3 regions of the Streptomyces sp. NPDC001933 genome follow, and region 1 is predicted to be linked to each of the others. Evidence: riboswitches for the same ligand, from Rfam matches in the RefSeq annotation. Region 1 holds a riboswitch; each other region holds the start of a gene.
The links. Region 1 has a riboswitch for cobalamin ahead of ACFYY7_RS04895 (cobalamin biosynthesis protein). Riboswitches for the same ligand answer to the same signal wherever they lie in the genome.
Positions count from the first base shown of each region.

Region 2: another riboswitch for cobalamin. It lies ahead of ACFYY7_RS09500 (ribonucleoside-diphosphate reductase subunit alpha); the one in region 1 lies ahead of ACFYY7_RS04895 (cobalamin biosynthesis protein).
Region 3: another riboswitch for cobalamin. It lies ahead of ACFYY7_RS11640 (CbtB-domain containing protein); the one in region 1 lies ahead of ACFYY7_RS04895 (cobalamin biosynthesis protein).

Region 1 is NZ_JBIASS010000001.1:1,093,723-1,101,599, reverse strand. It holds gene ACFYY7_RS04925 (VOC family protein) at 1-83, shown strand, start outside; gene ACFYY7_RS04920 (hypothetical protein) at 126-1,436, opposite strand; gene ACFYY7_RS04915 (alpha/beta hydrolase) at 1,621-2,748, opposite strand; gene ACFYY7_RS04910 (class II aldolase/adducin family protein) at 2,831-3,490, opposite strand; gene ACFYY7_RS04905 (anion permease) at 3,746-5,017, shown strand; gene ACFYY7_RS04900 (hypothetical protein) at 5,040-5,270, shown strand; cobalamin riboswitch at 5,422-5,553, shown strand; gene ACFYY7_RS04895 (cobalamin biosynthesis protein) at 5,698-6,711, shown strand; gene ACFYY7_RS04890 (cobyric acid synthase) at 6,708-7,877, shown strand, end outside.
Region 2 is NZ_JBIASS010000003.1:373,789-381,665, reverse strand. It holds gene ACFYY7_RS09500 (ribonucleoside-diphosphate reductase subunit alpha) at 1-1,735, opposite strand, end outside; cobalamin riboswitch at 1,877-2,018, opposite strand; gene mctP (monocarboxylate uptake permease MctP) at 2,174-3,808, opposite strand; gene ACFYY7_RS09490 (DUF3311 domain-containing protein) at 3,805-4,059, opposite strand; gene ACFYY7_RS09485 (GntR family transcriptional regulator) at 4,285-5,049, opposite strand; gene ACFYY7_RS09480 (extracellular solute-binding protein) at 5,329-6,612, shown strand; gene ACFYY7_RS09475 (carbohydrate ABC transporter permease) at 6,712-7,704, shown strand; gene ACFYY7_RS09470 (carbohydrate ABC transporter permease) at 7,701-7,877, shown strand, end outside.
Region 3 is NZ_JBIASS010000004.1:123,267-131,143, forward strand. It holds gene ACFYY7_RS11600 (LacI family DNA-binding transcriptional regulator) at 1-865, shown strand, start outside; gene ACFYY7_RS11605 (hypothetical protein) at 955-1,356, shown strand; gene trxA (thioredoxin) at 1,468-1,836, opposite strand; gene ACFYY7_RS11615 (dihydrolipoyl dehydrogenase family protein) at 1,951-3,390, shown strand; gene ACFYY7_RS11620 (hypothetical protein) at 3,647-3,877, opposite strand; gene ACFYY7_RS11625 (hypothetical protein) at 3,874-4,020, opposite strand; gene ACFYY7_RS11630 (Fic family protein) at 4,188-5,573, opposite strand; gene ACFYY7_RS11635 (histidine phosphatase family protein) at 5,618-6,226, opposite strand; adenosylcobalamin (AdoCbl) riboswitch at 6,336-6,484, shown strand; gene ACFYY7_RS11640 (CbtB-domain containing protein) at 6,488-6,703, shown strand; gene ACFYY7_RS11645 (CbtA family protein) at 6,731-7,504, shown strand; gene ACFYY7_RS11650 (GNAT family N-acetyltransferase) at 7,586-7,877, opposite strand, start outside.

The DNA of each region.
Region 1 (7,877 bases):
ACGGCTCGCGCGACTACATGGCGCGGGACGCCGAGGGCAATGTGTGGAGCTTCGGCACGTACGCACCGGGGTCGGCGGACTGACGGCCGGACGGGCCCGGGGCAGGGCCTGTCCGGCGCGGGGTCTCAGACTCCGCCGGTGTGCACCTGGAACGCGGCCCGGCGCACCGCCTTGGCCAGCGCCGGGTCCGGGTGTGCGGCGGCCAGGGCCACCAGCACCTGCACGGTGCGCGGATGGCCGACGGCCCGGACCTCGTCCAGCAGGGCCGGCACCGTGCCCTGGACGGCCGAGTCGAGATGGCGGACCAGCAGCCCGGTCTCGCCGTGGTCGGCGACGGCCGCCGCGGTGTCGACCCAGAGCCAGGTGGCCTCCTCCCGGCTGAGGACGTCCTGGGCGTCCTCGGGGTCGGTTCCGTCGTACTCGGCCAGCCAGAGCAGCGCGTAGGGGCGCAGCGACGGGTCGGCGACGACGGAGCGCACCTCGGGCTCGGCCGGGGCGCCGACGACCCGCAGCGCCTCGAAGGCGAGCCCGCGCAGGAGCGCGTCCTCGCCGCGGGCGACGGCGAGGAGTTCGGCGACGGCGCTGCCGACGGGGCGGGCGGCCAGCCAGGCCCGGTATTCGTCGCGGGCCGGGCCGGGGGTGAGCCGGGCGCAGCCCAGCAGCATGTCGGCGGCGGACTGCTCGATGTTCCCGGCCGGGCTCTGGGCCGCGACGCAGATCTGTTCCAGCTTGACCCAGACCGCCCAGTTGCCGAGCGGGGTGAGGGTGGCGTGGCCGGTGCCGAGGGTCAGCGCCCCGACGGCGGCCAGGCCCTCCAGGGCCCAGTCCAGCAGGAGCGCCACCAGGGCGGCGGGGTGTGCGGCGGGTGCGGTGTCGGCCGGTGCGGGCAGCGGCTGGGGTCCGTAGGGCACCTCGCAGCGCTCCTCGCGCAGTTCCGCGACGCGCTGGCCGAGCAGGTCCAGCAGGGCGGGCACGGTGACCGGGCCGGCCGAGAGCTGGAGGAGGGAGAGGACCTGCGGCACGGCCTCGACGGCCTCGGCCACCGCGGTGGACTCGATGTCCGCGGGTGCCGGGTGGACGAGCGACCAGGCGTCGAAGAGCGCCACCCAGCCGCGGAGCACGGCGGAGTCGTCGCGGTCCCAGGCGCGCAGCCGCCAGCCGGGGCGTGCGGTGTCGCCGTGGAGTTCGACGAGGCCTGCGAGCCTGGCCCGGTCCCAGCCGGAGCGCACCTGGGCCGGGGACAATTCCAGAGCGGTCGCGGCCCGTTGGAGTGCCTGGGCGGCGAGCGGTGGTGCGCCGGGGATCGCGCCGTCGGCCGCCCAGCGGGCGATCCGTACGGCATCGGCGAGGGCCGTCCTGGCCTGTCGGGCCAGTTCCGACCGGGGCGGAGTGCCCTCCGGTGGGCGGGGTGCCGGCCTGGTGCGCCGGGTGGTCACGGCCTTGCGAGCGGTCGCAAGGGGTCGCGGGCGGACAAGTCGCAGCCTGGAGTCGCGCGGGTTACGGGACGTCACGGGAGCAGTCTTGCCCCTGACGGCCCGAAAGCCCAAACGGAACCCGAATTCCCGGTGGAGGGGCTGGTGGACGGGGCCCTGCACCAATCGGCCGAACCCTCGCATCACCTCACATCAGGGGCGTGAGGAAGCGGCGCAGGGCCTCTTCGTAGTGGGCCGGATCGGCATTCCACATTGCCGCATGCGGAGCCTGCGGTACGGCGTGCAGCGCGATCAGCTCCGGGCGGCGGGCGGCGAGGTCGCGGGAGGGCTGCCAGGGGGCGAGCCGGTCGTCGGGTCCGTGGAAGATCAGGGTCGGGGCGCGCAGTGCCGGGGCGAGGGAGCCGTCGAGCAGCCGGGCACCGTGCAGTCCGGTCTGTCCCTCGGCCGCGCGGACGGCGAGCGGCAGCAGGGCGGCCGGGACGCCGCGGGCGAGGGCCAGGGCGCGCAGTGTGGTGGCCCAGTCCAGCACCGGGGAGTCCAGGACGAGGCCGCAGATCCGGTCGCGCAGCGCGGAGTTGACGGCCGCGAGCAGCGCCATGGAGGCGCCGGTGGACCAGCCGTGCAGGACGACCTTCTCGGCTCCGTACCGCACGGCGAAGCGGATCGCGGCGTCCAGGTCGCGCCATTCGGATTCGCCGAGATGAGCGAGGCCGTCGGGGGACCTCGGGGCTCCGGCGTCGCCGCGGTAGGCCAGGTCGAGCACGGGCAGCCGCAGGCCGTGCAGGAACCCCATGACGTTCATGGGGTGTTCCCGGGTGGTGCCGATGCCGTGCACCGTGATGACCCAGGTGTCGCGGGGGCCGGGCAGGAACCAGGCGGGCAGGGTGCCGAGTTCGCCGGGGATCTCGACGTCCCGGTGGTCCAGGCCGAGGGCCGAGGACGGGTCGCCGCTGTGCAGTTGCGGGGTGACCCGGACCTTGGCGCCGGTCTCCAGGCTGCCGCGGTCGACGCGTTCCAGTCTGCGGACGACGGTGTCGGGGGCGTGGTGGGCGTGCTCGATCACCGGGCCGACCACGGCGTGGACACCCTTGCCCGTCAGTCCGTACGTGCCGGGCCGCAGGGAGGTGAAGGAGCGGGTCAGGGTGACCTGCCCGGCCGCCGTGGCGTGCACGGTGAGTCTGCGGTCGGCGGGGAGGGGCCGTCCGGACGGCGCCCTGAGGGCGGCGTCGCTGGCGTACCGGCCGGCCGCGACCGCTGCCGCACCGACGCCGAGGATCGTGGTGACGGCTGCTGCCGTAACTGTTGCCGGGCGCACCGCTTCAGTGTCGTGGCGGGTGCGGGACCCTGCCAGCGGGCGGGGCGGCTCCTACGCCGTCCGGTGGACCGGACCGGCCGGGTCAGCCCGGCTGTCCGTACCCCTTCAGCGCCTCCTGCACATCGTGCAGCTGCTCCGGGGAGAGCAGGCTCGGGCCTCGTCCGGGGACGGAGCTCGCGGCGAGCCAGAGCCGGCAGAGCCATTCCAGCTGGGCGGTCCGGTCGTACGCCTGGTCCAGGGTGGCTCCGTAGGTGACGGTTCCGTGGTTCTTGAGCAGGCAGCCGGTGCGGTCGCGCAGGGCGGCGAGCATGTTCACGGCCAGTTCCTCGGTGCCGTAGCGCGCGTAGGGGGCGACGCGGACGGGGCCGCCCAGCATGGCGGCGGCGTAGTGGACCGGGGGGACCTCGGGAACCAGTGTGGAGACGGCGGTGGCGTGCACCGCGTGGGTGTGCACGACGGCGGCCGCGTCAGTGTTCCGGTAGACGGCGAGGTGGAGGGGGAGTTCGCTGGTCGGGGCGAGTTCGCCGAGTACGCGGTTGCCGTCCGGATCGACGCCGACGGCGTCCTCGGGGCCCAGCCGGTCGTACGGCACTCCGCTCGGCGTGACCAGGATGGTGTCGCCGACCCGTGCCGACACGTTTCCCGAGGTCCCGACGACCAGGCCCTCGGCCGCCGTCCGCCGGGCGGTGGCGACGACGCCGTCCCAGGCCTGTCCGATCGCGTCCCGCTGCTGATCGCTCATGCGCCGATCCTGTCAGCCCCGAGGGCGAACGGGTATGCGATCGGCCACAGCGGCGCCCCGCCGCAAGCCGCCATCGCGCCCCTCCGAAAGCCCCCGTCACTCCTCGTCGGAAGGCCCGACCACTCCCCCGCCGGCAATAAGCGGAATACCTTGACTCCAGTTTGGAACACCACAGCGACCTGCCCAGTTCATCTTCCGTTCACCCAGGTTGCCTACGGTCCACATGCCAATGACGTCGAACGATTGCCTGGGTAAATGGAACACATCACGCTGCTACTCGCGATTGTGATCGTGACAGCTCTAGTGTTCGATTTCACGAACGGTTTCCATGACACCGCGAACGCGATGGCGACCACCATCTCGACCGGTGCACTCAGACCGAAGACAGCGGTGGCCATGTCCGCCGTTCTCAATCTCGTCGGCGCGTTCCTGTCGGTGGAGGTCGCCAAGACGATCTCCGGCGGGATCATCAACGAGGACGGGCTGCGGACAGAAGTCATCTTCGCGGCACTCGTCGGCGCCATTCTGTGGAACCTGCTGACCTGGCTGGTCGGACTGCCGTCCAGCTCCTCGCACGCCCTGTTCGGCGGCCTGATCGGCGCGGCAGTGATGTCGGCCGGCTGGTCGTCCGTCAACGGCGGCACCGTCGTCACCAAGGTGCTGCTCCCCGCGGTCGCCGCCCCGGTCGTCGCCGGTCTGGCCGCGCTGCTGGCCACCAGGCTGACGTACCGGATCGGCGGCAAGGTCCGCAACGACGCCCAGGAGAAGGCCACCGCCAAGGGTTACCGGGCCGGCCAGATCGCCTCGGCCGGACTGGTCTCGCTCGCCCACGGCACCAACGACGCGCAGAAGACCATGGGCATCATCACCCTGGCCCTGGTCACCGGCGGCGTCCTGCACCCGGGCGCCAACCCGCCGGTCTGGGTCATCGTCAGCGCCGGTACCGCCATCGCGCTCGGCACCTACCTGGGCGGCTGGCGCATCATCCGCACCATGGGCAGCGGCCTCACCGACCTCAAGCCGCCGCAGGGCTTCGCCGCCCAGACCAGTGCGGCCACGGTCATCCTGGCCTCCTCGCACCTCGGCTTCTCGCTCTCCACCACCCAGTCCTGCTCCGGCGCCGTGATGGGCGCGGGCCTCGGCCGGCAGGGCGGTGTGGTCCGCTGGTCCACCGCCACCCGGATGTTCGTCGCCTGGGGTCTGACCCTGCCGGCCGCCGGTCTGGTCGGCGCGGGCGCGGAGCTCCTCACCAAGCAGGGCACCTGGGGTGTCGTGGTCGTCGCGGCGCTGCTGGTCGCGGGCTCCGGTGCCATCTGGCTGGTGTCGCGCCGCAAGCCGGTCGGCCACGGCGACGTCGCCCCGTCGGACGGCGTCGCCGAGCCCGCGGGCGTCGTCACCCAGGCCATCGCCGCCGTCAGCCCGCCGCCCACCGCGGCCGCGGCCCAGACGCCGGACCTGAACCTCATGACCACCATTCCGGCCCCGGCCGGAACCACCCAGGACCCGGCGCGACCCGCCACCGTCTGAGCCGGCCGTCTAAGGAATCAGCATGAACATCGACTGGGCAGCCCTCGGCTCCGTATTCGGCGTCTCCCTCGTTGTCACCGTCGCGCTGGTGGGCCTCTTCACCCTGGGCATCGTCGGCCTCTCCAAGCAGCCGGAACCGGCGGCGCAGGGCGGCTCCGGCGGCTCGCTGCTGCTGGCCCGCGCCGGCGCGTACGTCTGCTTCGGGCTGTGCGCGGCGGCCGTCGCGTACGGGATCTATCTGATCGTCGCCTGAGCCGCTCCCGCGCACGCTCTCCCGTCGGGCCGGACACCACGTGTGTCCGGCCCGATGTGCGTCTCAGCACACTGCGCCGTCGCAGGTCAACGGCAGGTTGACGGGCGTTCGCAGAGCGTGGTGGACTGCCGGAGCCAATTACGGCGACAGCAGAGGAAGCCGGTGCGAATCCGGCGCGGTCCCGCCACTGTCACCGGGGAGCGGTCCCCCACACCGGAAGTCACGGCTCGCGCGAGCGGGCTGGAAGGCCGGGGGAACCGCGGATCCGGGAGCCAGGAGACTCTCGTCGCCGGTCACGTCGAACCAGGGCGCGGACCCTGAGTGAGGACATATCGCCATGCCCGGCTGCCGTGCGTCCGCTGTCCCGGTGCTCTCCACGAGAGCCTTTTGTACAAAGGTCCGCCGAGGCGCGACGGCCGGCTGAGCCGTGCGAGCCGACCGCATCTTCGCGTACGGCGCCACGGCCGGCCTGATCGGCGACCTGCTGCTCGGTGACCCCCGCAGGGGACACCCGGTCGCCGCCTTCGGGCGGGCCTCGGCGGGCGTCGAGCGCCGTCTGTGGCGCGATCACCGCGGCTGGGGCGCGCTGCACACCCTCGTCTGCGCCGGAGGCGCCGCGGGCGGTGCCGCGCTGCTCACCCGTGCCGTGCGCCGCGGCCCCGCCGCCTCCGTGGCACTGACCGCCGCCGCCACCTGGTCCGTCGTCGGCGGTACGTCCCTGGGCCGCGAGGCGCGGGCCATCGGCTCCGCCCTGGCCGCCGGTGACATCGAGCTGGCCCGGGAGCGGCTGCCGCATCTGTGCGGGCGCGACCCGCACTCCCTGGACGGACCGCAGATCGCCCGTGCCGTGGTGGAGTCCGTGGCGGAGAACACCTCGGACGCCGTGGTCGGCGCCCTGGTGTGGGGTGCGCTGGCCGGGGTCCCCGGGCTGGCCGGTTTCCGGGCCGTGAACACCCTCGACGCCATGGTCGGGCACCGCTCGCCCCGGCATCTGCGCTACGGCTGGGCCTCGGCCCGCCTCGACGACCTCGCGGGCTGGCCGGGCGCCCGGCTCACGGCCCTGCTCGCCGTGGCCGCCGGGGGGCGCCCGCGTGGCGCGGTCCGCGCCTGGCGGGCCGATGCCGCGAAGCACCCGAGCCCCAACGCGGGCCCGGTGGAGGCCTCGTTCGCGGGTGCGCTCGGCGTACGGCTCGGCGGAACCCTCGCGTACGGCGGCCGGGTCGAGCACCGCCCCGTGCTCAACGGGGAGACGGGCCGGGCGGTGGAGACCGCGGACATCGAGCGTGCGGTGCGGCTCTCGCGCCGGGTGAGTGCGCTGGCGCTCGGCGTGTGCGTGGCGGGACGGCTCGGCACGGCCCTCGCCGCACGGCGGATCGCGGGGCGCCGGAGCACCGCGACCAACCTTGCGGGACCTCGCATCACAGGACGGAGCAACGCATGAGCGGCGGGCTGCTGGTCGCCGGAACCACCTCCGACGCGGGCAAGAGCGTCGTCACGGCAGGGATCTGCCGCTGGCTCGTGCGCCGGGGCGTGAAGGTGGCGCCCTTCAAGGCGCAGAACATGTCGCTCAACTCGTTCGTCACCCGGGAGGGCGCCGAGATAGGGCGCGCCCAGGCCATGCAGGCCCAGGCCGCCCGCGTCGAGCCGAGCGCGCTGATGAACCCGGTCCTGCTCAAGCCCGGCAGCGACCGCTCCAGCCAGGTCGTCCTGATGGGGAAGCCGGTCGGCGAGATGAGCGCCCGCGGCTACCACGGGGGCAGGCAGGAGGCGCTGCTCTCCACGGTCGTGGACTGCCTGGAGCAGCTCCGGGGCACGTACGACGCGGTGATCTGCGAGGGGGCGGGCAGTCCGGCCGAGATCAATCTGCGGCGCACGGACATCGTGAACATGGGCATCGCGCGGGCGGCCCGCTTCCCGGTGGTGGTCGTCGGCGACATCGACCGCGGTGGGGTCTTTGCCTCGTTCTTCGGTACGACGGCGCTGCTCGCCGCCGAGGACCAGTCACTGATCGCCGGCTATCTCGTCAACAAGTTCCGCGGCGACGTGTCGCTGCTGGAGCCGGGCCTGGAGATGCTGCGGGACCTCACCGGCCGGCCGACGTACGGTGTGCTGCCCTTCGCCCACGGCCTCGGCATCGACGAGGAGGACGGGCTGCGGGTCTCGCTGCGCGGCGCCGTGCGCGAGTCGGTCGTCGCGCCGCCGCACGGCGAGGACGTGCTGCGCGTCGCGGTGTGCGCGGTGCCGCTGATGTCGAACTTCACCGATGTGGACGCGCTGGCCGCCGAGCCCGGCGTCGTCGTCAGGTTCGTGGACCGCGCCGAGGAGCTGTCCGACGCGGACCTGGTCGTGGTGCCCGGCACCCGCGGCACCGTGAAGGCGCTGGCCTGGCTGCGCGAGCGCGGCCTCGCCGACGCGCTGGTGCGGCGCGCGGCCGAGGGCCGGCCGGTCCTCGGCATCTGCGGCGGCTTCCAGATCCTCGGCGAGCACATCGAGGACGAGGTCGAGTCGCGGGCCGGACAGGTGGCGGGCCTCGGCCTGCTCCCCGTACGCATCCGCTTCGAACGCGAGAAGACCCTGGCCCGGCCCGTCGGCGAGGCGCTCGGCGCG
Region 2 (7,877 bases), on a different contig from region 1:
CGCGTGCCGCACGCGTCTGCGACCAGGCCGGCAGCGGGCCCGAGCGCTCCGCGAGCTCGCAGGACGACTCGTACGCGGCGAGCATGATCCGCTCGGAGATCTTCGTGGAGAGCGCGCGGGCCTCGGGGGAGTCGAAGGGCATCCGCAGCTTGAAGAAGACGTCCTGGAGACCCATGGCGCCCAGGCCCACCGGGCGCCACTTGGCGTTGGAGCGGCCGGCCTGCTCGGTCGGGTAGAAGTTGATGTCGACGACCCGGTCCAGGAAGGTCACGGCGGTGCGGACGGTGGCGTCCAGCCGCTCCCAGTCGATGCCGCCGTCGGCGACGAACGCGCCGAGGTTGACCGAGCCCAGGTTGCAGACCGCCGTCTCGCCGTCGTCGGTGACTTCGAGGATCTCGGTGCACAGGTTCGACGAGTGGACGACGGTGCCCGGCTCGGCGGTCTGGTTCGCGGTCCGGTTGGAGGCGTCCTTGAACGTCATCCAGCCCTGGCCGGTCTGGGCGAGGGTGCGCATCATCCGGCCGTACAGCTCACGGGCCGGGATCGTCCTGCGGGCCAGGCCCTGGGCCTCGGCGGCCCGGTACGCGGCGTCGAACGCGTCGCCCCACAGGTCGACGAGACCGGGCACGTCGGCGGGCGAGAACAGCGACCAGTCGCCGTCCGCGTCGACCCGGCGCATGAACTCGTCCGGGATCCAGTGCGCCAGGTTGAGGTTGTGCGTACGCCGCTGGTCCTCACCGGTGTTGTCGCGCAGCTCCAGGAACTCCTCGATGTCCGCGTGCCAGGTCTCCAGGTAGACGGCGGCGGCGCCCTTGCGGCGGCCCCCCTGGTTGACCGCGGCGACGGAGGCGTCGAGCGTCTTCAGGAACGGCACGATGCCGTTGGAGTGCCCGTTGGTGCCCCGGATCAGCGAACCGCGGGAGCGGATTCGGGAGTACGACAGACCGATGCCGCCCGCGTGCTTCGAGAGCCGGGCCACCTGGTGGTAGCGGTCGTAGATCGAGTCGAGCTCGTCCAGCGGGGAGTCCAGCAGGTAGCAGGAGGACATCTGCGGGTGCCGGGTGCCGGAGTTGAAGAGCGTGGGGGAGGAGGGCAGGTAGTCGAGCCGGCTCATCAGCCCGTACAGCGCCGCCACTTCGTCCACGGCGCGCTGCGAATCGTCCTCGGCCAGGCCGGCCGCGACGCGCAGCATGAAGTGCTGGGGCGTCTCGACGACCTGGCGGGTGTGCGGGTGGCGCAGCAGATAGCGGCTGTGCAGGGTCCGCAGCCCGAAGTAGCCGAAGCGGTCGTCCGCGCCGTCGGCCAGCGAACGCTCCACCAGCGCGTCGAGGGCGGCCGCGTGCCGGGCGACGAACTCGGCGGTCCGGTCCGCGATCAGGCCCTCGCGGTGGCCGACGGCGACCGAGGCGGAGAAGGAGACCGCGCCCTGGCCGGCCGCCTCGTCCGCGATGGCGAGGGTCAGCAGCCGGGCGGCGAGCCGGGAGTAGGAGGGGTCCTCGGAGATCAGCCCCGCGGCGGCCTCGGTGGCCAGCGACCGCAGCTCGGCCTCGTCGGCACGGGCGCTGCGGCCGCGCAGCGCGGCGGCGGCGACCCGGCCGGGGTCGGTGTCGGGCAGATCGGCGGTCAGTTCGGTCAGGGTCCGCAGCAGTGCGGTTCCCGGTCCGTCCTGTGCGGCGGCCTCGGACTCGGCTGCTGCGGACGCGGCGACTGCCGGATCGGCTGGCGCGATGGTCACGTGGTGCTCTCCCTCGCTCGGCTCGGGGCCGGCGGGGATCGGGGCAGCCCTGCGGGCGCGCAGACCCGGAGCAGGGCAGCACTTCGCACGGCGTCCACCGGCCCAACCGCGAGGCCCGGACGTCTGGGCATCCGGTTCGGTCGAGCCGGATGCGCTGCCGGCAGGTCATCGGACTGACTCGGGGGTGCACAAAAGCGCACTGAATACACCGTTGCGGGACAGTTCCGGATTCGCACCGGATTCCCCTGCGGCGACAGCGAGGACGAGCATACATGTGGGGGCTGCCCGGAGAGGCAGCCCCCACATGTTGTGTCGGTCGGCAAATGCCGGGACCACAGGATGCGTTCTGCGGCCCTTTCGGGCAGACGACGGACGGCCCGTCGCACCCCTTCGGGAAAGGGGCTCGACGGGCCGTTGGCAGGCCGTGGGGCGCGGTCGTCAGTGGCCGCCCGGAGCGCCTGCCGTGGCCGGCGGGAGTTCCGCCTCGACGCCCGGGTCGCCCGCGTCGGCGGTGTAGTCGGCCGGGGACGTCTCGTCGATCCCGGCGGGCGCCTTCACGGCGTTCAGGACGAAGGTGAGCACCACCGTCACCACCACGTTCAGCACGAACGCGGTGAGGCCGATGTAGCCGATCTCGCCGATTCCGGGGATCTCCTTGGACGAGCCGCCGAAGTGCTTCTGCGTCGGCGAGGCGACCCCGTACGCGGCCACCGTCCCGTACACCATGCCGACCGCCCAGCCGGCGAGCAGCGCCCAGCGGTGGAACCAGCGGGTGAACAGGCCGCCGACCAGGGCGGGCATCGTCTGGAGGATCCAGATGCCGCCGAGCAGCTGGAAGTTGATCGCGACCGTCTTGTCCATGGTGAGGACGAAGGCGAGTGCGCCGACCTTGACCAGCAGCGACACCAGCTTGGAGACCTTGGTCTCCTGCTCCGGGGTCGCGTCCGGCTTCAGGAAGTCCTTGTAGATGTTGCGGGTGAACAGGTTGGCCGCGGCGATCGACATGATCGCGGCGGGCACCAGCGCGCCGATGCCGATGGCGGCGAACGCGACGCCCGCGAACCAGTCCGGGAACATGTTCTCGAACAGCTGCGGGATGGCCAGCTGCCCGTTGTCCACCTTGATCCCGGCGGCGATGGCCATGAAGCCGAGCAGCGCCAGCAGACCCAGCATCAGCGAGTACAGCGGCAGGATCGTGGTGTTGCGCCGGATCACGTTGCGGCTGCGGCTGGAGAGCGTCGCCGTGATCGAGTGCGGATACATGAACAGTGCCAGCGCCGAGCCCAGCGCCAGGGTGGCGTAACCCCATTGGCCCGCCTCGCCCGGCGCGAGTCCGGCCACCGGCTTGCCGGCCGCCGCGTTCTTCTGCGAGAACACCTCGTTCGCCTTGGCGAAGATGTCGTCGAAGCCGCCGAGCTTGATCGGGATGTAGATGATCGCCACCGCGATGACCAGGTAGATCAGCCCGTCCTTGACGAAGGCGATCAGCGCGGGTGCCCGCAGCCCGGACGAGTAGGTGTACGCGGCGAGCACCGCGAACGCGATCAGCAGCGGCAGGTCCTTGATGAACCAGTGGGTGTTCTCGCCGCCGCCGACGCCCATCACGTCCAGCACCGCCTGGATGCCGACCAGTTGGAGCGCGATGTACGGCATCGTGGCTAGGATGCCGGTGACGGCGACCGCCAGCGACAGGCCCTTCGAGCCGAACCGCCCGCGGACGAAGTCCGAGGTGGTGACGTAGCCGTGCTTGTGCGAGACCGACCAGAGCCGCGGCAGGAAGGTGAAGATCAGCGGGTACACGAGGATCGTGTACGGCACGGCGAAGAAGCCCGCCGCGCCCGCCGCGTAGATCGCCGCGGGTACGGCGACGAAGGTGTACGCGGTGTACAGGTCGCCGCCGAGCAGGAACCAGGTGACCCAGGTGCCGAAGGAACGCCCGCCCAGGCCCCATTCGTCGAGGCTGGCCTCGTTCTCGGCCTTGCGCCACCGTGCCGCCAGGAAGCCCATGACCGTGACGGCCACGAAGAAGAAGATGAAGACGCCGAGCGCGACGCCGTTCACGCCGTCCTTCATGCCGACGCACCCCCCTTGCGGGCGCGCTGGTCACGCTGCCACAGCTTGTACGCGATCATCGTGAGCGCGGTGGAGATCAGCACCCAGAGCATCTGGTACCAGTAGAAGAACGGAATGCCGATGAAGGTGGGGTCCACCTTCGCGTACGAACTCACCCAGAGCATCGCCACGAACGGCGCGACGAGACAGAGGGCGATGACCACCCGTACCGGTGTGACGGTGGGTGGTTTTCCTTCTGGTTCTGCTGGCATGTGGCGACTCCGTCCCCTCGCTGAGCACCTTGTAATGCGCAGGAAATCTAGGGGAGGCTTCCGGTCACCGTCACCCCCCGTCCGCATTGCGGTCCGGCAACGGTCGGCCGCGTGGGTGTTCGTGCTCGAAATCCGGTCAGATGTACGACAGTTGGTCCGGACCAAGATGCGCGAAAGGCCCCCGCGGAGTGATGCGTTCCGCGGGGGCCGGTCGATGGTGCGGACTCAGTCCGTGGGCCGCTTCAGGCGCGCCACGAACTTGTACCGGTCGCCGCGGTAGACCGAGCGCACCCACTCCACCGGTTCGCCCTGTCCGTCGAGCGAGTGCCGGGAGAGCATCAGCATCGGCAGGCCCACGTCCGTACCGAGCAGCCCGGCCTCGCGCGGGGTGGCCAGCGAGGTCTCGATGGTCTCCTCGGCCTCGGCCAGCCGTACGTCGTACACCTCCGCCAGCGCGGTGTAGAGGGAGGTGTACTTCACCAGCGAACGGCGCAGCGCCGGGAAGCGTTTGGCCGAAAGGTGGGTGGTCTCGATCGCCATCGGCTCGCCGCTGGCGAGCCGCAGCCGCTCGATCCGCAGCACCCGGCCGCCCGCGCTGATGTCGAGCAGCCCCGCCAGGGTGTCGTCGGCCGTCACGTAGCCGATGTCCAGCAGCTGGGAGGTCGGCTCCAGGCCCTGGGCGCGCATGTCCTCGGTGTACGAGGTGAGTTGCAGGGCCTGCGAGACCTTCGGCTTGGCCACGAAGGTGCCCTTGCCCTGGATGCGCTCCAGCCGGCCCTCGACGACCAGCTCCTGGAGCGCCTGGCGCACGGTGGTGCGCGAGGTGTCGAACTCGGCGGCCAGGGTCCGCTCCGGCGGCACGGGGGTGCCCGGCGGCATGGTGTCCGTCATGTCGAGCAGATGTCGCTTCAGCCGGTAGTACTTCGGGACGCGCGCCGTCCGTGTGGCCGCGCCCGTCTCGTTCTCCGTACTGCCCCCGTCGGCACCCATGGTCCGCCCTCCCGGCGCTTGCGTTGCTGCCGTCACCGGCTCCTCCGTCTGTCGCGGCTCACATGGTGGCACGGTCCGGTCACGGCTGGTCGCCCTCCCTTAGGTGTCGGTCCTATAACGGACGCGAGTGCACTTCTTATACACCCTTGACACCCCTAAAGGTCTAGGCCAAGCTCCCCGTACTGGTCTAAACCATTAAAGACCAGGTCCAGCCCCAGCAGTACTCGTCGAATGTCTTCGCGGTGGGCGGGGTTGCAGTATCCCTGAGGAGGGTTTGGCGTGAAGCGCAAGCTCATCGCGGCGATCGGCGTCGCGGGCATGATGATCGGCCTCGCGGCGTGCGGGTCCGACGACGGCGGCGACAGCGGCAAGAAGGCCGGTCCGGACGCGTACAAGGGCCAGACCCTGACGGTGTGGACGATGTCCGGCTCGAACCCGGACGGGTGGACCAAGAAGGTCACCGAGGAGTTCGAGAAGAAGACCAAGGCCAAGCTGAAGATCGAGGTCCAGGACTGGAACGGCATTCAGCAGAAGGTCACCACCGCCCTCTCCGAGTCCAACCCGCCGGACGTCCTGGAGATCGGCAACACCCAGACCCCGGCGTACGCCAAGACCGGCGGCCTCGCCGAGCTCGGTGACCTGAAGAAGGAGATCGGCTCCGCCTGGGCCGACGGCGTCAACCAGCCCTCCGTCTTCGACGGCAAGCAGTACGCCCTGCCGTGGTACGTGGGCAACCGCGTCGTCATGTACAACAAGAAGGTCTTCAAGGACGCCGGTATCACCGAGACGCCGAAGACCCGCGCCGACCTCTTCAAGGCCTTCGAGGCCATCGAGAAGAAGGGCGACGCCGAGCCGATCTACCTGCCCGGCCAGAACTGGTACTTCTTCGACGGCCTGCTCGTCGGCAAGGACGTCTCGCCGGTCAAGAAGGAAGGCGACAAGTACGTCTCCAACCTGGCCGACCCGAAGGTCGCCGAGGCCATGGACGTCTACAAGCAGTACCAGGCCTTCTCCAAGGCCCCCAAGGACAAGGACGAGGCCACCCCGCAGCAGGCCGAGGTCTTCGCCAAGGGCAAGACCGGCGCCGTCATCGCGATGGGCTACGAGGCCGGCACGGCCATCAAGGCCAACCCGAAGATCAAGGACGACATCGGCTTCTTCACCATCCCCGGTGAGACGGCCGACAAGCCCGAGGGCGTCTTCCTCGGCGGCTCCAACCTCGCCGTGGCCGCGGGCAGCAAGAACCAGGACCTGGCCAAGGAGTTCCTGAAGATCGCGCTCTCCGAGCAGAACGACGGCGAGCTCATCAAGGAGGCCGGCTGGTCTCCCAAGAACGACGCCATGCAGAAGTACACCGTCGGCCAGCCCGCCGCCGAGGCCGCCGGTCCGGCCGCCGCCAAGTCCGGTGGCACCACGCCGCTGATCCCGGAGTGGGCACCGGTCGAGAACCCGCCGAACCCGATCAAGACCTACATGACGCTGGTCCTGCAGGGCAAGTCGCCCGCCGAGGCCGCCAAGCAGGTCGAGGGCGAGCTCAACAAGCGCCTCAGCCAGCAGCAGTAGTCGCAGTAGCGCGTCCCGCGCCGGGGCGGCGGGTCCCGACCCGCCGCCCCGGCTGTACGCACCGATCCGTGTAGGGCTTTGTTGGAAGAGATGGCGAGCATGGCAGTGCAGACCGAACCCTCGGATGTGGCCAAGACAGCCGCAGTCCGCGGGCAGGACGGGGAACCACCCGTCGGGCAGCACGGGGGCGGCAAGCGGAAGCTGGGCATCGGCGCAGCGCCGTACCTGCTGATGATTCCCGCACTCGCGGTGACGGCGGTCTTCCTCGGGTATCCCCTGGTGAAGAACGTCTTGCTGTCGTTCCAGAACCTCAATATGGGACAGCTGATCCAGCATGTCACCGAGTGGAACGGCTTCAAGAACTACCAGGAGATCCTCACCGGTGAGGACTTCTGGAGAGTCACGCTCCGCACGATCGTGTTCACCGGCGTCAACGTCGTCCTGACCATGGTCTTCGGCACCCTGATCGGACTGCTGCTCGCCCGCCTCGGCAAGAGGATGCGGTTCACCCTGATGATCGGCCTGGTGCTCGCCTGGGCGATGCCGGTCGTGGCCGCGTCCACCGTGTTCCAGTGGCTGTTCGCCTCGCGCTTCGGCGTGGTCAACTACGTGCTGGACCACCTCGGCTGGCACTCGATGGCCGAGTACAACTGGACCGGATCGCAGTTCTCCACGTTCTTCGTGGTCACCCTGCTGATCGTCTGGCAGTCCATCCCGTTCGTGGCGATCAACCTGTACGCGGCGACCACGACCATCGCCAAGGAGCTGTACGAGGCCGCCTCGCTCGACGGCGCCGGCGTCTGGAAGAGCTTCACCTCGGTGACGTTCCCGTTCCTGCGGCCCTTCCTCTACGCCACGACCTTCCTCGAAGTCATCTGGATCTTCAAGGCGTTCCCGCAGATCTTCACCCTCAACGAGGGCGGCCCCAACCGCCTCACCGAGACCCTGCCGGTCTACGCCTTCGTCGAAGGCGTCGGCAACCAGCATTACGGCATGGGCGCGGCGATCTCGCTGCTGACCATCCTGATCATGCTGGGGCTGACCTCCTACTACCTCCGCATCGTTCTCAAGCAAGAGGAGGACGAGCTGTGAAGCGCTCACTGTTCGGCCGCATCTGGCCCAACGCGACGGCGATCATCCTCTTCGCCGGTCTGGTCTTCCCCGTCTACTGGATGTTCAGCACGGCGTTCAAGCCGACCGGCGACATCATCACCGAGACGCCGGTCTGGTTCCCGGCCGACGTCACGTTCGAGCACTTCAAGACG
Region 3 (7,877 bases), on a different contig from region 1:
GGCCACCGAACTGGGTTACGTACCGCACGCGGCGGCACGGAGCCTGCGCGCCGGACACACCCGCATGGTCCTCCTGCCCACCGCAGCCTTCCCGACCGGTCCGCTGCACCAACGGTTCTTCCACGACCTGGAATCGGGGCTGCGCCGCCTCGACTACACCGTCGTCCAGTACGGCAACACCGGCCTGGACCCCGACGACGCCCCCCGTGCCTGGGCCGAACTCCGCCCCGTCGCCGTGATCGCCCCCGGCACGATCCCCCTCGGCCCGCAGGGGATATCCGTGCTCAGGCGATCCGGGGCCAAGGCCGTGATCACCCTCGGCCCCCGGCCGGTGCCCGGCGCCCACGCACTGGTGATGGACCAGCGGGAGGTGGGCAGCTGCGCGGTCGGCCATCTGCTGGAACACGGCCGGCGCCGCATCGGTGTGGTCATGCCCGAGGAGAGCGGCCTCGCCCTGTTCGCCGAGCCCCGGCTGACCGGGGCCCGGCAGGCCGCGCAGCTCCACGGGGCGCGGGCCGAACCACTGCCGCTGCGGTACGACGAGGAGTCGGCCGCCCGGCTCGCCGCCCGCTGGCGCACCCTGGACCTCGACGCCGTGTTCGCCTACAACGACGAATACGCGATGCTCCTGATGCGGGCCCTTCAGGACGCGGGCATCGACGTGCCCCGCGAGGCCGCCGTGGTCGGTGCCGACGACCTGATGCTGGGCAGGCTGCTGCGGCCCCGGCTCAGCACCGTACGGATGGAGCTGGCCACGGCCCAGCCACTGGCGGACCTCGTCGACAGGCTGGTACGGAACCCCGGCGGCGCACCCGAGCACCACGACCTGCTGCGGGTCAGGGCGGTCGGGCGTGAGTCGGCCTGAGCCGCCGGGGCCGGGCGCGGCGGCCGGACCGCACCGCGCCCCAGCGCGGCAACGTGCGCACCACCCGCCGCATGCCTAGCGTCATGACCATGAGCCATCCGCAGAGTTACGAGATCCTGCTGGTCCCGCGATTCGCCGAGGAGACCACCACCGGCGCGGCGGAATCCGACGCCGCGGAATCCGGCGCCGCCGAATCGGAGGCCCCGGAATCCGAGGCCGCCGGGTCCGAAGCCACCGCGCCCGAGGCCGCCGGGTCCGAGGCCGATGCCGAGGCCACCGAGCCCGGCGGGGTCGTCCGCTCGGCGGTCGTGTCGGCGACCGGTGAGACGGGCGCGTCGGGTTACCCCCGGTATTCCGGCGAGGGCGTCGTCGCCGACATCGACCCCGAGACACACGCGGTCGAGGCGCTGCTCGTCGACGGCGCCGAGCTGTCCTACGGCCTCTCGGCCCGGGTCAAGGAGACGGACGCCGGAACCGGCTCCGACCGCTGAGGCCGCGCCCCCGGACCCGGCCGGACACGGCGAAGGGCCCGGCCGGATCGGCCGGGCCCGTCCCCCGCGCGCAGAACGCGGGGCGCGCGCGAAGCGCCAGGAGCGTGGAGCCTACTGCTGGCCCTTCTGCTGCTCGATCGACTTGCGGACCTCATCCATGTCCAGCTTCCGCGCCTGCCCGATCACATCCTCCAACGCCGCCTCCGGCAGCGCTCCGGGCTGCGCGAACACCGCCACGTTCTCCCGGACGATCATCAGCGTGGGAATGGAGCGGATCTCGAAGGCCTCCGCCAGCTCATGCTGGGCCTCCGTGTCGACCTTGGCGAAGACCACGTCGTCGTGGCGCTCCGACGCCGCGTCATAGACCGGCGCGAACTGCCGGCACGGGCCGCACCAGGAAGCCCAGAAGTCGATCAGGACGAATTCGTTCTCACTGACGACCTCATCGAAGTTTTCCTTGGTGAGCTCAACGGTGCTCATTGTCTGATACCTCTTCCTGTGCCCGCTCGGACCTGTCTCAACAACGGTGTCTTCACCTGCGCTATTCCGCCTGCCCATGTGGCCGCCGCGCACACCCCCGACCAGACTGTCCCCATGACAGATCCTTCACTGAACACCGAGTACGACGTCGTGGTGATCGGGGCAGGTCCGGTGGGCGAGAACGTCGCCGACCGGGCCCGTGCCGCCGGGCTGAGCACCGCGGTCGTCGAGGCGGAGCTCATCGGCGGCGAATGCTCCTACTGGGCGTGCATGCCCAGCAAGGCCCTGCTGCGCCCGGTGGTCGCCCGCGCCGACGCCCGCCGCGTCCCGGGCCTCAGCGACGCCGTGCAGGGCCCGCTGGACACCGCGGCGGTCCTCGCCCACCGTGACGCGTACACATCGCACTGGAAGGACGACGGGCAGGTCGCCTGGCTGGATGGCATCGGCGCGGACATCTACCGGGGCCAAGGCAGGCTCACCGGCGAGAAGACGGTCTCCGTCACCGCGCCCGACGGCACCGAACACCGGCTCACCGCCCGCCACGCCGTCGCCGTCTGCACCGGCAGCCGCGCCGTCGTCCCCGACCTGCCCGGCATCGACGCGGCCCGCCCGTGGACCAGCCGGGAGGCGACGAGCGCCAAGAAGGTGCCCGGCCGCCTCGTGATCGTCGGCGGCGGCGTGGTCGGCGTGGAGATGGCCACCGTCTGGCAGGCCCTCGGGGCCCGGGTGACGATGCTGATCCGCGGCAGCGGACTCCTGCCGAAGATGGAGCCCTTCGCCGGCGAGCTGGTCGGGCAGGCGCTCACCGAGGCGGGCGCCGACATCCGTACCGGGGTCTCGGTCGCCGCCGTACGGCGCGCGGTCCCGGACGGCCCGGTCACCGTGGAACTCGACGGTGGTGATCACATCGAGGCCGACGAGATCCTCTTCGCCACCGGCCGGGCCCCGCGCACCGAGGACCTCGGACTCGAAACGGTGGGCCTGGAGCCCGGTAGCTGGCTCACCGTCGACGACAGCTGCCGCGTCGACGGCAGCACCTGGCTCTACGCGGTCGGCGACGTCAACCACCGGGCGCTCCTCACCCACCAGGGCAAGTACCAGGCACGCATCGCGGGTGCCGCGATCGCCGCCCGAGCCGCCGGCGCACCGCAGCTGGAGACCGACTGGGGCGCCCACGCGGCCACCGCCGACCACGCGGCCGTCCCCCAGGTCGTCTTCACCGACCCGGAGGCGGCCTCGGTCGGCCTCACCCTCGCCGCGGCCGAGCGGGCCGGCCACCGGGTCCGGGCGGTCGATCACGACCTCGCCGCGGTGGCCGGTTCCGGCCTTTACGCGGACGGATACCGGGGCCGTGCCCGCATGGTCGTGGACCTCGACCGGGAGATCCTGCTCGGCGTCACCTTCGTCGGGCCGGGCATCGGCGAGCTGCTGCACTCGGCGACGATCGCGGTCGCGGGCGAGGTCCCCATCGACCGGCTCTGGCACGCCGTTCCCGCGTACCCGACGATCAGCGAGGTCTGGCTGCGGCTGCTGGAGGCGTACCGGGACGCGTAACCGCCCGGGGCGGGCCGGCGGTGAGGGCGGCGGTGAGCGGTGACTCGGTGCACGGCGGGGGCTGGTTGTACGGGTGTCGGGGTGCGGCGAGCAGTTCGGACGTCGGTCCCGTCGTCACGGCCGAACCGTTCCGCAGCACCGCGGTGCCGTACGCGATCCGCGCGACGGCGCCGAGGACGTGACTGATCAGCAGCCGCCCCGTCCCGTCCTCCCTCGCCCCGGTGCAGCAGCTCGACGACGCGCGCGCCGATCAGCGCTACGCGGAACTGCGTTCCTTCTTCGCCGAAGCCGAAGCCTCGGCGGGACCGACCGGCGCCTGCACCACGATCAGCGCCTCCGGGGCGTCGACCTGGCGGAAGGCCGAGAGCAGCAGGCCGAGCCCGCCGTGGCGGGGGAGCAGAACCGAGATCCGGCGGGCCGTCAGATCGCCGACGCCCTGCCACTCCCACCACTCGGCCGGCTCGGGGAAGTCCGCGCGCATGGTCACGTAGGCGCCGCCAGGAACCGTCCGGCGAGGACGGGATGCCCGGCGGGCCACGGATGCAGCCGGTCCAGGCCCTCGGGCCCCAGCAGCGGTCCGGCCCCGCGCGGGCCGAAGATATCAGGCCCGTCGATGTGGTGGAGATTCAAATCGCCGTGTCTGCAGGGGAGTTCGATGGAAACCAGGCTCGACAGGCTTGGCCGCAACGATCGTCTCGCCACAGTGCCACCCGACCCGACAGAGCGTGAAGCCAGGCACGCGGCGTACAGAGCGGTGGTCCAGGTCCAGCTACCGGCACGGGCTCGATCGGTGCCTGTCAGCTCACTGGCTCGGGGCCGGCAAGAGCTGCTTTGCGCCGGGTCTCCGTGAGATGGAGGTCGATGTACCGGGCGAGGATCAGCGCGTCCGCAGGCTCGTCGGCCTGGAACGTGAAACGGCGCAGCAGGCCGACCTCGTCGAGCGCGACGCCTTCGCGGGCGAGGACGAAGACGAGGGTGAGGAAGGCAGACCTGGCGTTGCCGTCGTCGAAGGGATGGAAGAAGCAGACGTCGAGATAGGCGCGGGCGGCGCGGGCGGTGAGGGGGACGGGCGGCTCTGCGTCCTTCGCGCTCTCGGCCAGGCAGGCGTCGAGGCGGGCCCGGGTGTCCGGGCTGATGCCATAGCGTTCCCGGCCCGCCTTGGCGAAAGCGGGCAGATCGCGGAACGGCGGTGGCTGAGGTGTGCCCAGGACGTGTTGCTGCCATTGCTGGAGCAGTTCGAAGCCGAGGGAGGCTCCGCGAGCCGCTTCGGTGCGCAGCAGTTCGAGGGCGGCGAGCAGGCCCTCGGCCCGGTCGGGGTCCAGGGCGCCGTCAAAGGCGCGGATGTCCTCCGTAGCGCCATCGCGCGACGGGTTCACCGGTCCGTCCCCACCGCCGTCCGGCGCTTCCTGCCACGGCACGGTCTCGCGCACCGTGAGCCAGCGTTCGAGGTGATCCGGCAGGGGCCGCCCGACGGACCGTGCGCCGTCGGCCGGCCGGAGCGACAGCGCGAGCTGTTCCGCGACATCGTCGACCAGCACCGCGTCGGGGCCGGTCCAGCTCTCGAACCGCCCTCCGATCGCCTGGTCGACCAGATCCTCGGCGAGGTCGGGCGCGACACCCCAGTGGCTGAGGAACCAGGTGAGCACCTGCCGGCAGTGGCCGTACCAGCCGCTGCCGCAGCCAGTGCGGTCGACCACCTGGAGGATCAGGTTCCGGGCGGCGCGCTCCCACAGGACCCGCTGATCGTCCACGTCGGCAAGGGCCAGCGGGTACGCCTCGAACCAGCCGGAGAGGGTCTCCAGCCAGGCGCGCCACTCGCACAGCGCCGCCGCGACACGGGCGAGCGTTTCCTCCGGGGTGGTGATCGAGTGGCTCGGACAGCACCAGTTCCCGACGGGTCCCCCGTCGAAGTCTCCTTCGTCGTGCGCCCAGCGCCAGCCCACGGTCCAGCGGCCGTAGTGCTCCGCGAGGGCGGACGCCATGGCATCCGCCCAGAGCCTGCCCTTTCTCCAGCTCCGGTCACTCGTCGCCGGGGCCCCGTCGGGAATGCCGGGGCGGCCGGGTATCCGATCGGCCGGCCCGAGGGACCGCACCACCTGCGGCGCCGACGTGCTGTCGAAGGGGTGACGGGCGGGGTCCACATCGTCCCAGGTCAGAAAGGGGGGTGCCAGCTCGACAATCACCGCGCAAGCCTGCACTTCCATCCGACTGTGTCGCAAGCGGATTACTACCGGGCGGGGTCGGGCGTGGGGGACAACGGCTGTCCGCACCGCAGGTTCCACCGGCCGGAACGCCCGCTGAGCGCGGTGAGCGTCAGCGGGGCGACGTCCAGCCGCCAGAACGCCTCCACCGGCAGAGCGAGTGCCGCCACCATCATCGCCCGCACCACCGCGGGTTCGACGACGCCCAGCACGCGGTGGGCCCCGGCGCCCTCGGCGGACTCCGTCGTCCCCACCGTCTCCAGCCAGTGTTCGGCCCGGCAGCAGAGATCCAGCAGGGACTCGCCGCCGTGGGGAACCGCCGACGGATCGGTCAGCCAGGCCGACACCGCCTCCGGCTCGGCCGTGCTCACCGCTGTCAGCCGCCGACCGCTCCACCGGCCCATGTCCCAGCCACGGACCGCCGGTTCGGGCCCGGCACGGAGCCCCAACGCGTCGGCGGTCCCGGCGCACCGTTCGGACGGCCCACGCAGATACCGCTCGGCGGCGGGCACCGCCGCGGCGACGGCCCGCGCCCGGCGGGCCCCGGCCGCGTCGAGCGGCGCGTCACCGTCGAAACGGGCCTCCCGCAGCGCGGCGTTGAGCGCCGGTGAGATCAGCATCACCTGTACGGTCATGGCCCGGTCAACTCCCTGAACTCTGGCCCCATGGGTGTGCCCACCATGGCATCAGGGCGGTCCGGCCGCCGTCGGCACCATGGCAGGGGGTTGCCCCCAAGGAGTATCGTCACGACGAGCATGACGTAGGTGCGACGGAAGTCCGGTGAGAATCCGGCACGGTCGCGCCACTGTGAACCCGCCTCCGCGCGGGAAGTCAGACCCAGCACCTACGTCTCAGGCACCACGATCGGGACGCGTGTTCCCTCAGGAGGTTCTGCCATGGCACAGACTGCTGCCCCCGCCACCGCCGTACCGGCGATCACCCCCATCTCCCTGAAGGCCATCGCCCCTTGGGCGGTCTTCTTCGGCATTCTCATGCTCGTACTGCTGTACTTCGTTGGCGCCGAACAGGGCGCCACCGCGGTCATCTCCGGCGAAGGTGTCCACGAGTGGGTCCACGACGGCCGCCACCTCCTCGGTTTCCCCTGCCACTGACGTACCGTCCGATCCCGGGGAAACCTCATGAACTCCATATCTGTCAGAGCCCTGCTCGTCCGCGGCATGCTGGCCGGCCTCGCCGCGGGCGCGCTCGCCCTGCTGGTCGCCTACTTCCTCGGTGAGTCGCGTGTGGACGCGGCCATCGCCCTGGAGGAATCGCACAGCCACCACCATGACGGCGGCGAGGAACTGGTCAGCCGCACCATGCAGTCCACCGCCGGCCTCGCCACCGGTGTACTGGTCTTCGGCGTCGCGATCGGCGGCATCGCCGCCCTCGTCTTCTGTTACGCCCTCGGCCGGATCGGCAGATTCGGCCCTCGGGCCACGGCCGCACTGATCGCGGGTGCGGCCCTGCTGACGGTGTACGTCGTCCCGTTCCTGAAGTACCCGGCCAACCCGCCGGCCGTCGGCAACCCCGACACCATCGGCCGGCGTACCGCCCTGTTCTTCCTGTTGGTCGCCCTGAGCGTGCTGCTGGCCGTCGCCGCGGTCATCCTCGGCAAACGGCTGGCTCCCCGCCTGGGCAACTGGAACGCGACGATCACGGCATCCGCCGCGTACGTCCTGGTGATCGGGCTCGCCTACGCGTTCCTGCCCTCGTACAACGAGGTCGGCAAGGACTTCCCGGCCGCCCTGCTGTGGGAGTTCCGCCTGAGCACCCTCGCCGTGCAGACCACCCTCTGGGTGGCCTTCGGGCTCTTCTTCGGCTATCTGACGGACCGGCTGCTCGCACCGGGCACCGGCGCCGTCACCACCGCGAACGGCGGCGCCGGACGGGCGGCCACCGCGGCCGGCTGACCGGCACCGCCCACGCGGGCCGACGACCGGAACCCCGCCGGGACCTCCCGGCGGGGTTCCCGCGTCCCGCCCCGCACCGGCTCACCGCTCGGGCCGCGGGCACCAGTCGATCCGGTAGTACTTCAGCCGCTCGTCCTGCTTCACCAGGCGCATGCCGACGGCTTCCATGACGCGCTGGGACGCGGTGTTGTCCAGGTCGCTGTCACCGTGCACACGACTCACCCCCTGCTCACGGGCGAACAGCAGCAGGGCGCGCAGCGCCTCGGAGGCGTAACCCATCCCTCGTGCCGAGGGGACGAGGCCGTAGCCGATCGTTACCTCCCCGTTCTCGTCCGGCGCACCGTGGAATCCCATTCCGCCGATCACCAGCCCG